3 regions of the Brevibacterium sp. SIMBA_078 genome follow, and region 2 is predicted to be linked to each of the others. Evidence: riboswitches for the same ligand, from Rfam matches in the RefSeq annotation. Region 2 holds a riboswitch; each other region holds the start of a gene.
What was found. Region 2 has a riboswitch for thiamine pyrophosphate ahead of SB749_RS13035 (ECF transporter S component). Riboswitches for the same ligand answer to the same signal wherever they lie in the genome.
Positions count from the first base shown of each region.

Region 1: linked by a shared signal. The riboswitch ahead of thiO (glycine oxidase ThiO) and the one ahead of SB749_RS13035 (ECF transporter S component) in region 2 are both predicted to bind thiamine pyrophosphate.
Region 3: linked by a shared signal. The riboswitch ahead of thiC (phosphomethylpyrimidine synthase ThiC) and the one ahead of SB749_RS13035 (ECF transporter S component) in region 2 are both predicted to bind thiamine pyrophosphate.

Region 1 covers NZ_JAWRYQ010000002.1:434,500-439,160, reverse strand. The annotation lists gene SB749_RS10340 (thiazole synthase) at 1-299, opposite strand, end outside; gene thiS (sulfur carrier protein ThiS) at 301-558, opposite strand; gene thiO (glycine oxidase ThiO) at 555-1,712, opposite strand; TPP riboswitch at 1,702-1,805, opposite strand; gene thiE (thiamine phosphate synthase) at 1,817-2,500, shown strand; gene SB749_RS10320 (ketopantoate reductase family protein) at 2,497-3,462, shown strand; gene SB749_RS10315 (DedA family protein) at 3,416-4,639, opposite strand.
Region 2 covers NZ_JAWRYQ010000003.1:254,156-258,816, forward strand. The annotation lists gene SB749_RS13025 (universal stress protein) at 1-651, shown strand, start outside; gene SB749_RS13030 (fibronectin type III domain-containing protein) at 688-2,628, opposite strand; TPP riboswitch at 2,775-2,883, shown strand; gene SB749_RS13035 (ECF transporter S component) at 2,906-3,535, shown strand; gene SB749_RS13040 (ABC transporter ATP-binding protein) at 3,535-4,661, shown strand, end outside.
Region 3 covers NZ_JAWRYQ010000001.1:1,626,459-1,631,119, reverse strand. The annotation lists gene SB749_RS07200 (DUF1684 domain-containing protein) at 1-123, opposite strand, end outside; gene SB749_RS07195 (M18 family aminopeptidase) at 259-1,563, shown strand; TPP riboswitch at 1,644-1,752, shown strand; gene thiC (phosphomethylpyrimidine synthase ThiC) at 1,748-3,556, shown strand; gene SB749_RS07185 (TAXI family TRAP transporter solute-binding subunit) at 3,649-4,641, opposite strand; gene SB749_RS07180 (TRAP transporter permease) at 4,658-4,661, opposite strand, start outside.

The DNA of each region.
Region 1 (4,661 bases), on a different contig from region 2:
GCGATGACCTCGAGCTTCACCCAGTTCGTCTCCAGAGCCTCTCGAGCCAGTCGGGCGGTGAGCACGGCATCCCTGGCCGTATAGCAGCCGGCCGTGTTCGGCAGCACCCGAATACCCAGACGCTGGAGCATGGTGAAGACCGAGTCCCGGGACTCAGCGTCGAAACGGCGCATCGCCACAGTCGTCAGCTCGGTTCCCGAAGCCACGAGTGCGTCTTCGAGGATGCTCAGGGAACTCGCCCCTCCCGTGCCCATCACGAGGCGAGACGACATCTCCACATTATCGATCGTCCAGGTCATCTCAGCCTCCCTGCACAGCGGTGACGATGTCGACGGTGTGCCCATCGGCAAGGGTGAGAGAGGACCAGGTGCCGCGACGGATGACTTCACCGTCGACGGCCAGGGCGATGCCCAATCGTCCACCGTCGGCCGCTGTCCCATCGGGATTCAGTTCCCGTCCGGTGACCTCGGCGACGAGGTCGAGCGCCGAGGTGGCACCCGACAGCTCATGGCGATCGCCATTGAGGACGATGGTCGGTGAGTGGTCGCGGTCGGTCATGAGATGCTCCTCATCGGGTAGGCAGTGGTGTGTTCTGTGGTGAAGCGGTGCGGGGACACGGACTCGAGCGCCCCATCGGGGGACCAGCCGGAATCGACGCCCAAGGTGATCTCGGCGCCGAGCCGGCCACCGAACGGGGCCAAGAGGATGCCGTGGCGGAAATACCCTGTGCTCACGATGCAGCCGGGATCGATGCGGCCGATCATCGGCAGATCGTCGGGCGAGCCGGGTCGGGCACGGGTGGTGATATCGGTGATCTCCGCGTCGAGGATTCCCGGGACCAATCGCTGCCCGTCGGCGAGCAGTCGGTGGAGCGCCCCGGCCGGAGTGCCGGAGAGTCCGTCCTCACGCGAACTGGCACCGAGCACGATCTCGCCATCGGGGCGGGGGACCAAATAGACGGAGCGACCGTTGACCAGCCCGCGGATGGTTCGGCTCAGCAGCGGAGCCGCCTCGGCGGGGGCGCGCAGTCGCAGAACATCACCCCAGACCTCACGCAGAGGCAGCTGTGGGGCACCGACGATCGCGGACACAGCGCTGCCGGCGCAGATGACCACCTGATCGGCCTCCAGCCGGCGGCCGTCGCCCAGCTCGACTCCCACAGTCGTATCGCCGTCCTTGACCAGTCCGGCCGCGCGCTGGCGAACGAAGCCACCTGAATCAGAGGACAGGACAGTCAGCAATGCGGCAGTGAGCCGACGGGGGTCGATCGAGTGATCGCCTGGAATGTGCACGGCCCCGGCCACGGCAGGCGACAACGACGGCTCAACCCGGCGGGCAGCGCTGCCGGTGATGAGCTCGGTGGCGAAACCGGATCGGGATTGTGCATCGCGCAGCTCCCGCAGAGCTTGCAGATCAGCTCGGTCACCGGCGCACACCAATGTGCCGGCATCCGAAAAACCGAGATCGCTGCCGGCGGCGCTCGCCACCTCGGCGGAGAACTGAGGATACATCTGCGCGGAGGCCCGCATCAGCGGGTACAGGGGAGTCTGCCCCCAGACCACCTCGGCGGCGGGAGCCAGCATCCCCGCAGCAGCATGGCTCGCACCCTGGGCGGGCGCAGGATCGATGATGGTGACTTCGGCGCCGAGGCGGTGCAGATACCAGGCCGTGGACAGGCCGATGATCCCGGCGCCGACGACAATGACTCTCACAGCTTCTCCCTCCGGCGGCATGATCCGCATCAGGTCTGACGGTCGGCTCTTACGCCCTCTCAGCCTCGTTGGGAGGCTCCCGCGAACTCCTCTACTCTATGACCATGACCACACAGATGCCACCGCGCACCGCAGCGCGGCAGACGAAAAGAGCCTGGAGAGAGGCCCGACTGGCGGAGGCGAAGCTCTACCTGTGCACCGATGCCCGGACCGGTCAGGACGACCTCGCCGAGTTCCTCGACGCCGCCTACCGTGGGGGAGTCGACATCATCCAACTGCGGGACAAGAGCCTCGAGGCCCGCGCCGAGATCGCGGCCTTGGAGGTCCTCAAAGATGTCGCCGCCGATCACGACAAGCTCTTCTCAGTCAATGACCGTGCCGACGTCGCGCTGCTGACCGACGCCGACGTCTTCCACGTCGGTCAAGGCGACCTCACCAGTGCTCAGGCCAGGGCCGTGCTCGGACCCGATGTCATCCTCGGTCGCTCGACGCATTCCCGCGAGCAGGCGCTCGCCGCCGAGGCGGACCCGGAGACCGACTATTTCTGTGTCGGGCCGGTCTGGGAGACCCCGACGAAGCCCGGCCGTGCTTCTGTGGGGACGGCTCTGCTGACCGCCACCGCCGCCAAGGCGGCCAAACCGTGGTTCGCGATCGGTGGTATTGCGACCGGGGAGAGGCTGGACGCGATCCGTCAGGCGGGCGCGAGGCGTGCCGTCGTCGTCCGTGCGATAACCTCGGCTGAGGATCCCGCTGCGGCCGCGCGGGAGCTCAAGGAGGAGTTGGAATGACCCAAGCAGCTGACAGCGCATCCGACGGAATCAGCACTGGTGCCGACCTGTCGATTCTCATCGCCGGGGCGGGGGCCACCGGCGGAGCGTTCGGCACCTATCTGCAGGAGGCCGGACGTGATGTCACTTTCCTGCTCCGGCAGGCACGGGCGGAGACGGTCCGCGCGGAGGGACTGCGCTTCACTGCACCCGGTGATGATCGGACGAATCAGGTCGATGTCATCACCGCTGAGGAGCTCGCAGCCGCACCACGAACTTTCGACCTCGTCATCGTCGCGGTCAAAGCGGGTGGACTCGACTTGGTCATCGCCGATATCGGACCGGCTGTCGGCGAACAGACGACGATCATCCCGTTCCTCAACGGCATGGCTCAGATCGAGAAGCTGCAGAGCAGATACCCCGGACAGGTGCTCGGCGGGTTCGTCAAGATCGTCGGCACAATCAGGGACGGAGCTGTCGTCCAGCTCACCGACATGGCCGTGATGACTATCGGAGATCTCCACGGCGCTGAAATGCCCACACGCATCTCCGAAGCGCTCGATGTCCCCGGTTTCAAACTGCAGACCGTCGACGGCATCATCGATGGGCTGTGGGAGAAATGGATCTTCATCGCCGCGGCGGGAGTCGTCACCTGCCTGTTCCGCGCCCCGGTCGGAGCGATCATGGAAGCCGGCGGCAGGTCGCACGTGCATGCCATCGTCGATGAGCTCGAAGCCGTGGCGGCTGCGGCCGGACACTCGGTGTCGGAAGCCTCCCACACCATGACAATCAAGATGCTCACCGAGGATGGTTCGGCCTTCACCTCATCTCTCTACCGGGATGTGACGGCAGGGCTGCCGAGCGAAACGGAGCACATCCTCGGCGACCTGTCGCTCAAGGCGGAGGAACTGGGAGTGGCGACTCCGCTGCTCGACCTCACGCTTGTGCAGCTGCGGGCAGGGGAAGCCCAGAAGCGGCTCTGACTTCGGCTGTGCCCGTGCGCAGCATCGCCAGATACGGCTCCTGCGGCTGAGTGTGTTCGACGTCGGACGAACCGTGCGCGGCGGTGAACGTGACCATGGGGACGCCGTCGACATCATCGAGGACGAGCAGCGTCTCGTACCCGCCCGGACCCAGCGAATGGGAGCTTCCTGTCGGCAGGTCGAAGACGAGGCGTTCCACCGGACTGTCCGGTTCGGGTGGGCGGTGCATCTCCTGTGCCGCCACATCGGCGAACTGTTCGGCGGTGATGAGGTAGGCCTTGGCGGGGGTCGGCCCCGGGACGGAATGATCGTAGAAGGCCATGCCGCCGCCCCACACCTTGGACTCGCCGGCGAAGTAGATCGTTCCGGGCAGTTCGATCCCTGCCTCGGCGCGGGGCAGTGTTCCGTCCCTGGCACCGGGGTAGGTCACCATCGCCCCGGGCGGTCGCCCGCCCTGCAGATAGCAGGAGAGCCGATCGCGAGCCATGTTCGATCCGTAGCTGACGTACCACACATATGTTTGAGACATCCCTGCCATCGTGACATCTCGGTCTTGGAATTTGGTGAACCGGTGACGTGCGCGTCCTCTGCCGCGCCGGCGCAATCGGCGGACGAGCTCGGCGCTGCCGGTGATGGCCAGGGCGATGCCGATGCCCACGGCGACTCCGAGCAGCGGCCGGTCCTCGAAGACCATTCCCCCGATGAGTCCGATCACCGTCGAATAGAGCGCCCAGGCGAGGCTGCCGATTCCGTCCCAGAGCAGGAAGGTGCGGATCGGGAACCCGAGCAGACCGGAGCCGATGGTGGCCAGGCTGCGGCCCCCGGGAACGAATCGGCCGGCGATGAGCACGGTCCCGCCTCGGCGAGAGAAGACCGTGTGGGCGGAGCCAAGCAGGTTGGCGATGCGAGTCCACCGCCGCCATCGGCCGACCCCGGTCGCAGCGAATCGGCCGACGAGGTGAGCTGCCAGATCCCCGAGGAGAGCCCCTCCGGCAGCGGCGAGGACGAGCCCTGCCGGGTGAGGGTGCCCCATCGCGGCGAAGGTTGCAGCGGTGATGAGCAGGGTCTCCGACGGCACAAGCGGCACGAGCGAGTCCAGTGCCGCGGCCACGGCGATGAGCAGGTACACCCACGGAGAGGTGAGGGTGGCGGTGAGCAGCTCGAGTGCGAGATCCATACTCATCCACGCTAGGCACAAG
Region 2 (4,661 bases):
CACGCCTACCCCGGTGAGAAGTCCTTCCGCACCGCACCCGGCAATTCCGCCGGTGCGCTCGTCACGCTCAGCGCCGATGCCGAGGTCGTCATCGTCGGCGCCCGCGGCCGCGGCGGTTTCATGGGCCGAGTCCTCGGGTCCGTATCCACGGCTCTGCCTGCCCACGCTCACTGCCCGACGATCGTCGTTTCCGAACGGTCGATGTCAGCATCCGCGGACACAGGCCCGGTCGTCGTCGCCGTCGACGGCTCCGACACCGGTCGGGTCGCCATGTTCACGGCAGCCGCCGAGGCCGCCTTACGCGGCACAGAACTCGAACTCGTCGTGGTGCTGCCTGCCGGTGAGGAATGGCTCTACTGGTACCCCGACCTCGAGCTCAGCTCCGAGGTCACCTCGCGTCGGCAGAAACAGCTGACCGAAGGTCTGGAGAAGGAAGCCGCAACCCTGTCCGAGCAGTTCCCGGATCTGACGGTGACCACCTCGGTGCCGGTCGGCGATCCCACGGAGACCCTCGTCGAGATCAGCTCGCGCGCACAGCTGACGGTGCTGGGCACCCGCGGGCGCGGACGGATCCGCAGCGCTCTGCTGGGATCCGTCTCGCGCGGGGTCCTCAACCACGCCGAAGGTCCGGTCATGGTGGTGCCGAGCTGATCGGCGGCGCCGTGCTGATCAGGAAGGCTGTGCTGATCAGCTGAGCCCGGCATCTCGGCGGCGACGGCTCACAACGAGGAGCGTCGCGCCGAGTGCCAGCGCCCCCGCCCCGACGGCCAAGGGCAGTGCAAGCCCACCGCCGGTGCGGGGCAGGTCTCCGTCCCCACCCGCCGAGGCGGTCCCAGAGGAGTCCGAATCATCATCCGTTCCTGCGGCGTTCGCCTCGGTCGCATCTGCCTCGGCGCCGGAGTCGGCGGTGCCGGCAGTTTCCGCACCTTCGTCCGAACCGTCCGAATCGCTCTCCGAACCGTCGGCTTCGGCTCCCGCCGCGCCGGCGTCTGCGTCTTCTCCCGCGCCATCTGCATCGACTCCGGCGCCGGCCTCTGGTCCGGCATCGGAACCATCCGCTTCAGCCCCGACCCCCGCACCGGCGTCTGATTCGGCGTCCGAACCATCCGCCTCGGCGTCGGCTTCTGTTCCAGCCCCGCCATCCGCGTCTGCACCGGCGTCGTCATCCGGGGCTGGATCTTCCGCCTCGGCGCGCCTGAGTTCGACATCGTCGATCTGCTCGGCTGCGGCCTGCGCTTCCGCGCGTTCACCATCGGCCGGCGCTCCGCCTGCCGGCACCTCATAGGTCGTCGCTCGCAGCGCTTCGTCGCTGACTCGAACCCGGGTGAAGGCGGGCACGTCGTTGTGGACGCTCTTGCCTTCCCAGTCGAGGCCGGGAACGTAGCCATAGAACTTCGACCCCGATGACGAGGTCAGCGTGAGGTAGAGCGTCTGCCCGTCTTCCTTCTCCTCCTCGGCTCCCGCTTCGGAGCCCTCAACGGGCTTGCCTTCGCCGTCCATGAGGAAGGTGCGGTTGTAGATGTGGTCGTGGCCGGAGACGACGAGGTCGATGTCATTGCGGGCCGCGACCGGAGGGATCTCCTTCCGCAGCCGCTTCACATCGAGGTCATCCCAGTGCGTGGCCGTCGAATAGATCGAGTGGTGGAATCCGAGAACCGTCCAGCGTGCCTGGTCACCGTGCTCGGCGACGACTTCGTCGATGAAATCGGCGTGGGCGTCCATGTCCGAACTGTTCGAATTGATGTTGAGGAACAGGACTCCGTCCTCGATGAACCAGTAGTCGCCGCCGGAGGTGATGACGCCGCCACCGCCGTGGTCCTGGCTGACATTGGGTCGGTTGAAGTGCTGTTCGTAGGCTTTCGATGACACATCGTGGTTGCCGATCGTCGTCGCCTGCGGGATCGTCCGGGTGGCTTCCGGTGCCAGGTACTGTGCGTACTGCTCCTGGTTGCCGGCGGAGTTGACCTGGTCTCCCAGCGAGTAGAAGAAGCTCGGGTCGTCGGCGGTGGCCACGGCCGAACTCAGGGTCCGGTCCCAACCGGCGGCGTCGTCGGGGTCTCCGCCTCCGGCGCCGACCTGGGGGTCGCCGAAGACGAGGAATTCGTCGTCTCCTCCGGACGATCCTGTGGTGAACTGCTGCACCTCGGTGAATCCGTCCTCTTCGTTGCCGACCTGGTAGGCGTATTCGGTGTCGGGCTCGAGGTCGGTCATGTTCGCATGGTTGAAGTGACGCTTGAGGTCGGTGGCAAGGCCGGAGTCCGTGGTCACAGCCCTGTCAGCATCGGCGGGGAGCTTTCCGCCGTCGACCTCACTGGCCGGCGCCCACCGGACCTCTCCCCCACCGGAGCTCTCACTCATCCACGAGAGGTTGCGCGCAGTGGGGTCGGCGCCGACCTGCAGCACCGCATCGGTGATCGCTTCGCTTCCCGCATCCGCCTCGGCGGGCGAATCCGTCCGGTCCGGGCTGGGAGTCTGAGCAGTGTCGGCATTCGTGCCCTGGGTCGCGGTCGACCCTCCGGAACCGAGAGATGGTTCGGCACGCACGGGCACCGGGGCCGCCACCAGAGCGGCGAGCAGGGTAGCGGCGGACAGGGCACTGAGCGGTCTCTTCAGTCGATGCGTATTCACCCGCCTATTCCTACTGACCAGTAGTGTCCGGTCGTTCGAGGACCGTCGACGGGAAGGGAAACGGGAAGTGAATCCTCGATGACCGACCCCGGACTCCGCGTCGTTTCCGATCCCAGCCTCCGCGTCGCTCCCCTGTTGTACAGTGGTGGCTACGACAGGGGAGCGCCGTCAGGGGCGCTGAGAGTGCAGAAGAAGCTGCAGACCCTCGAACCTGATGTGGTTAGCACCGCCGAAGGAAGTCGAGACTCTTCACCCCTCCTTGAAATGAGGAGGCACGATGCCGAATACCACCACGCCGAACACCACCCCCACCTCTTCACGCGCCCTCACCGCGGCGCCGAAATCCAAACAGTGGCGGGTGGTCGACTATGTCACCACCGCCGTTCTCGGCATTGCCGTGGGGCTCGTGTTCTGGGTGTTGGCGCTGAGCTGGAAGGTCCTCGAACTCGCCTTCCAGGCATTCCCGCCGTCGATCGGTCTCATCGCAGGACTCTGGGTCCTTGCTGGCCCGCTGGCCGGGGCGATCATCCGCAAACCCGGTGCCGCGCTCCTGTGCGAACTCATCGCCGCCATCGTCGAAGCCGTCCTCGGCTCCCACTTCGGAGCGACAGTTCTGCTCTCGGGTCTCCTGCAGGGCCTCGGTGCCGAACTCGTCTTCGCCGCCTTCGGCTACAAGCGCTTCACCCTGTGGGTCACCGCGGCCTCGGGGATGCTGGCCGCGGCGTTCATGGCCGTGAGCGAGAACATCATGTACAACGCGGAATGGCAGTTCGGCTTCCAGGCGATCTACGCCGTCTGCGCGATCGTCTCCGGTCTCGGCATCTCCGGAATCGGCGCTTGGTTCGCCTACCGGGCGATCGCGGCCACCGGAGCGCTCAGCTCCTTCGCTTCCGGCCGTCTGCGCTGATGGCACTGCCGATCACGGCTTCCGGCTTCTCGTGGACGCACACCGACCGTGACGTGCCTGCGGTCGGTCCACTCGATCTGCAGATCGCCGCCGGTGAGAAAGTGCTGCTGCTCGGTGCCTCCGGGGCCGGCAAATCGACGTTCCTCCACGCCGTCGCCGGCGTCCTGCCCGAGGAATCGGGTGAGGCCACCGGTGAACTCCTCGTCGGCGGTGAGGAACCGAACCCTCGCCGAGACAGCACCGGGCTGGTCCTCCAAGATCCCGATTCGCAGGTGATCTTCTCCCGCATCGGTGATGACGTGGCGTTCGGGATGGAGAACCTCGGATTCCCGGCCGAGGCAATCGAGGCTCAGGTGCCCAGATCTCTGCAGGCGTTGGGGCTCGATCTGCCGCCGGAGCATCCGAGTGCTGCGCTGTCCGGTGGGCAGAAGCAGCGGCTGGCTCTGGCCGGGGTCCACGCGATGGCCCCCGAGGTCATCGTCCTCGACGAGCCGACGGCCAATATCGATCCCGCCTCGGCGACCGAGGTCCGCGATGCCGTGCTCACCGTGCAGGCCGCGACCGCGGCGACAATGCTCGTCGTCGAGCACCGGGTCGAACTGTGGATCGATCACGTCGACCGGGTCATCGTGCTCGGCCGCGAAGGCATCGCAGCCCAAGGTCCGCCCGCGCAGGTCTTCTCCGATCCCGACCTGACCGAAACACTCGTCAACTGCGGAATCTGGATGCCGCAGCACTCCCCCGCCCCGCGCCGAGGCGGAACCGCAGGAATCGGCGGAACGTCGGGCCGCCTCGGCGAGGTTCTGCTGCGCACAGATCGGCTCAGCGTTGCCCGACCGCGCATGGCCACCCCCGCTGCGACCGACCTGGACCTGAGTCTGCGCGCTGGTCAGGCGCTCGGAATCGTCGGTGCGAACGGGGCGGGCAAATCGACCACGGCCCTGACCTTGGCGGGCCTGCTGCCCGAATTCTCCGGGCAGGTCCTCGCCGAGGCGGCCCTGCGAGAAGGAGCCAAACGACCCCGGCCGTTCGCCTGGCCGTCGAAGCAGCTGGCGGCGCGTATCGGCATGGTCTTCCAGGAACCGGCCCACCAGTTCCTCACCTCGAGCGTGGCGGCCGAACTCGA
Region 3 (4,661 bases), on a different contig from region 2:
GGTCCAGGTCGATTCGGCGTCGAGCCAGTGAAGTCCGACGACACTGAGCCAGCCGAACGGTTTCGCAAGGGCTGAGTTCCGTGAGTCGCGCCAGGTGTTCCACTCCGTCACGAACTGGTTCACGTCGAACACTCCTTGCCGTCGCTGGTGCGGTCGCAGGGTCGCTGCCCCCGCCTGATTCTCGGACGCGGTGGCAACCCGTCGCCTGAGACCTGATCTTCTTCACCTCCAAACTACCGCAAACGATAGGCTGGGGAAATGAATGAATCACTCCCGAGACCGGATGCGGCCGCGACGACAGCGGCCGACCTCGGCGACTTCGTCAGCGCATCTCCCAGCTCGTACCACGCGGTGGACACGGCAGCGAAACGCCTGGAAGGGGCCGGTTTCTCCCGCCTCGACGAGTCCGTCCCCTGGGCGCTGACGCCAGGGACCGGACACTACGTCATCCGCGACGGCGCGCTCATCGCATGGATGAATCCCACGGTCACCGAGGCGGCTCCCCGGTTCCGTGTGTTCGGTTCCCACACCGACTCCCCGGCGTTCAAACTCAAACCCGGCGGTGAGTTCACCGCCGAAGGCACCCGCCAGGTCGGGGTGGAGATCTACGGCGGGCCGCTGCTGAATTCGTGGCTCGACCGTGAGCTCGCATTCGCGGGTCGACTCAGCCTCGCCGACGGCAGCATCGTACTCGCCCGCACCGGGCCGATCGCTCGCATCCCGCAGCTCGCGATCCACCTCGACCGGCAGGTCAACGAGGGTCTGACCCTGGACAAGCAGCGTCACACCACTCCCGTCATCGGTCTGGCCGACCTCGCCGAGGCAGACATCATCGAACTGCTCGCAGAGTCGGCCGGGGTCGATGCCGAGTCCGTCGTCGGCCACGATGTCTACACCATTCCCGTTCAGGAGCCGGCCCTCTTCGGTGCCGCCGAGGAGTTCTTCGCCTCGCCGAGGCTGGACAACCTTCTGTCCGTGCACGCCGGCGTCACCGCTCTCACCCAGCTCGATGCCGACGGGCTCGACGGCATCCCCCTGTTCGCGGCGTTCGATCATGAGGAGATCGGGTCGAATTCGCGCTCGGGCGCGTGCGGTCCGTTCCTCGCCGATGTCACCGAGCGCATCGTCGCCTCCTTGCTGCCGCAGTCGACGCGCAGCGATTATCTCGCGTCGATGGCCACCTCGGTGTGCGTCTCCTCCGATGCCGGGCATGCTGCCCATCCGAACTATCCGGAACGGCACGATCCGCATGTCCGCCCCCGCCTCGGCGGCGGTCCCCTGCTCAAGCTCAATGCTCAGCAGCGCTACGCCACGGATGCGGTCGGCACCGCGGTGTGGTCGCAGGCGTGCGCGGCCGCCGGAGTCGAATACCAGGATTTCGTCTCTAACAATGCGATGCCCTGCGGGTCGACGATCGGACCGCTGACCGCGACCCGTCTGGGAATGACCACCGTCGACGTCGGTCCTGCCCTGTACTCGATGCACTCGGCACGCGAAATGGTCGCGGTCTCTGACGTCGCCGCTCTCGGCGCGGCCGCGAAGGCGTTCCTCCAGGGCAGCTGACCGCCGCGCCGCATTTCCGGCGGGACTCGATTCCGCCGAAAGTGCAGTTGTCCTCACTGCGTCAGTCGTGATACGAATTGCACGACCCCACGGGAGCCCGCTGCAAGGGCTGAGATCGGACTGGATCGTCCGAGACCGTAGAACCTGATCCGGTTGATACCGGCGTAGGAAGTGAGGACTGCAGATGACTGCATTCACCCCGGAAACCCCTGCCCCTGCCACGACTTCGGCCTCCGCACCTTCGCACGACGAATTCACCCTCGAGCAGTATCCGACGCATTCGCCGGCATGGGTTGATGACGAGGAACACGGCATCCGCGTTCCCGTGACCCGCATCGAACTCGAGGACTCGAACGGCCGGGCGAACGATCCCGTCGACGTCTACCGCACCGTCGGACCGGGCAGTCTCCCGGAAGAGGGACTGCCCGCTCTGCGGTTCCCGTGGATCGAGAACCGCCTCGACACTGAGACCTACGACGCCCGCGGCCACCGCATCGCCGACGACGGTCGTGCCGCCGTCCGCCGAGGTGCCCCGTCGCAGCAGTGGAAGGGACGCAAACCGGTCCCCCGTCGGGCCAAGTCCGGCCGCACGGTGACCCAGATGCACTACGCAAGGCAGGGCATCATCACCCCGGAGATGCGGTTCGTCGCGCTCCGCGAACAGTGCGATGTCGAACTCGTCCGTGCCGAGCTCGCCGCCGGTCGCGCGATCATCCCGAACAACATCAACCACCCCGAATCAGAGCCGATGATCATCGGCAAAGCGTTCCTCGTCAAGATCAACGCGAACATCGGCAATTCCGCGGTCACCAGCTCCATCGCCGAGGAGGTGCAGAAGCTGCGATGGGCCGCGAAGTGGGGTGCCGACACCCTCATGGATCTGTCGACCGGCAATGACATCCACACCACCCGGGAGTGGATCATCCGCAATTCGCCGATCCCCATCGGCACCGTCCCGATCTATCAGGCGCTGGAGAAGGTCGACGGCGATGCGAACGCGCTGACCTGGGAGGTCTATCGCGACACAGTCATCGAGCAGTGCGAGCAGGGTGTCGACTACATGACCGTGCACGCCGGTGTGCTGCTGCGCTACGTTCCGCTCACGGCCGACCGGGTCACCGGGATGGTCTCGCGCGGCGGGTCCATCATGGCCGGCTGGTGCCTTGCCCACCACGAGGAGAACTTCCTCTACACCCACTTCGATGAACTCTGTGAGATCTTCGCTCGCTATGATGTCGCTTTCTCACTCGGCGACGGACTGCGGCCGGGTTCTATCGCCGATGCCAACGATGCCGCCCAGTTCGCCGAGCTCGACACTCTCGCCGAACTCACCGAACGCGCGTGGGCCCACGACGTCCAGGTGATGGTCGAAGGGCCCGGGCACATTCCGCTCCACCTCGTGCGGGAGAACGTCGAACGTCAGCAGGAGCTCTGCCACGGTGCGCCGTTCTACACCTTGGGTCCGCTGGTCACGGACATCGCGCCCGGATACGACCACATCACCTCGGCGATCGGGGCGACGGAGATCGCCCGCTACGGCACGGCGATGCTCTGCTACGTCACCCCGAAGGAGCATCTCGGTCTGCCCGACCGCGACGACGTCAAGACTGGAGTGATCACGTACAAGATCGCCGCGCATGCCGCCGATATCGCGAAGGGCCACCCCGGTGCGACAGTCCGTGATGATGCACTGTCGAAGGCTCGGTTCGAATTCCGGTGGCGTGACCAGTTCGCCCTCGGTCTCGATCCGGAGACCGCCGAGGCGTTCCACGACGAGACGCTCCCGGCCGAACCGGCGAAGACCGCGCACTTCTGTTCGATGTGCGGTCCGAAGTTCTGCTCGATGCGCATCTCCCAGGACATCCGCGACACCTACGGCAGCGCCGAGGCGCAGGAAGCCCTGGCCGGAATGCGGCAGAAGAGCCGCGAGTTCCTCCCATCGGGAGGCGAGGTCTACCTGCCCGATCCGACCGTCGGGCTCAAAGCAGACTGACCGTCGTTCAAGGCGTGGCGCGTCGATCGAACTGTGCACGAGTCGACAGACGCGCCAACCCTTGATTCAACGGGGCCGGCCAGCCCAACCTCCTACTTGTTCAGTTCGTCCAGTGCCTTCTGCGAACCCGGGTGCAGCTTGATCGGCTCCGGCGGCTCGGCGGTGTCGAGGTTGATCTCCTTCGCCGCAGCATGCACCTTGACCAGATCGTCCTTCTTGTCGAAGAGGAGCTTCGTCAGAGCACAGGCCGTGCCTTCGTCCATGTCGTTGCGGACCATGAGCACGTTCGGGGTGACGATCGTCTTCACCGTGTCAACGCCCTTGTACGTGTCACCGGGGATCTCGGCCACCTCGTAGACGGGGTTGATCTCCTTCATCTTCCCTTCGAGGTCGGAGATGTCGAGGATCTCGACGTCCTTGCCGTTCGAAGTGAAGAGATCGGTGACGCCTGCCGTGGGCAGTCCGCCGGACCACACCATGCCGTCGATGGTTCCGTCCTTCATCCCGTCGACGGTCTTCGACAGGTCGAGGCGCTGTTTGGTCACGTCCCCGTCCTTGAGCCCGGCGGATTCGATGAGACGGTTCGCGATGACCTCGGTGCCGGACTTCGGCGATCCGGTCGAGATCGTCTTGCCCTTGAAGTCCTCGACCGAGTCGATCTTGGCATCCTTTCGCACGACGACGTGAGTGTAGTTGTCGTAGATGCGCGAGAGCGCGGAGATGTCCTCGGCCTCCTTGAAGTCCTCATTGCCCGACACTGCGTCGGCAGCGGTATCGGCCAAGGAGAATGCGATGTCGAAGTCGCCGCTGGACAGCTGTTGGAGGTTCTGCACGGAGGCGCCGGTCTCCGACGCTGTGGCTTTGAGGTCGGAATTGTCGGAGATCACCTGCGCCAGTCCGCCGCCGAGCACGTAGTACACGCCGGTCGAGTTGCCGGTGGCGATGGTGATCTGCCCCGAGGCGGCAGTGCAGCCGTCCCCGCCTTCTGCGGCGGGTTCGGCTTCGCGCTTGCCACCACATGAACTCATCGTCAGCACTGCGGCCAGGGCAGCCGCGGCGATCGTGAACGTCTTTGTTCGCTTCATGGACTTCGTCCCTTTCTCAG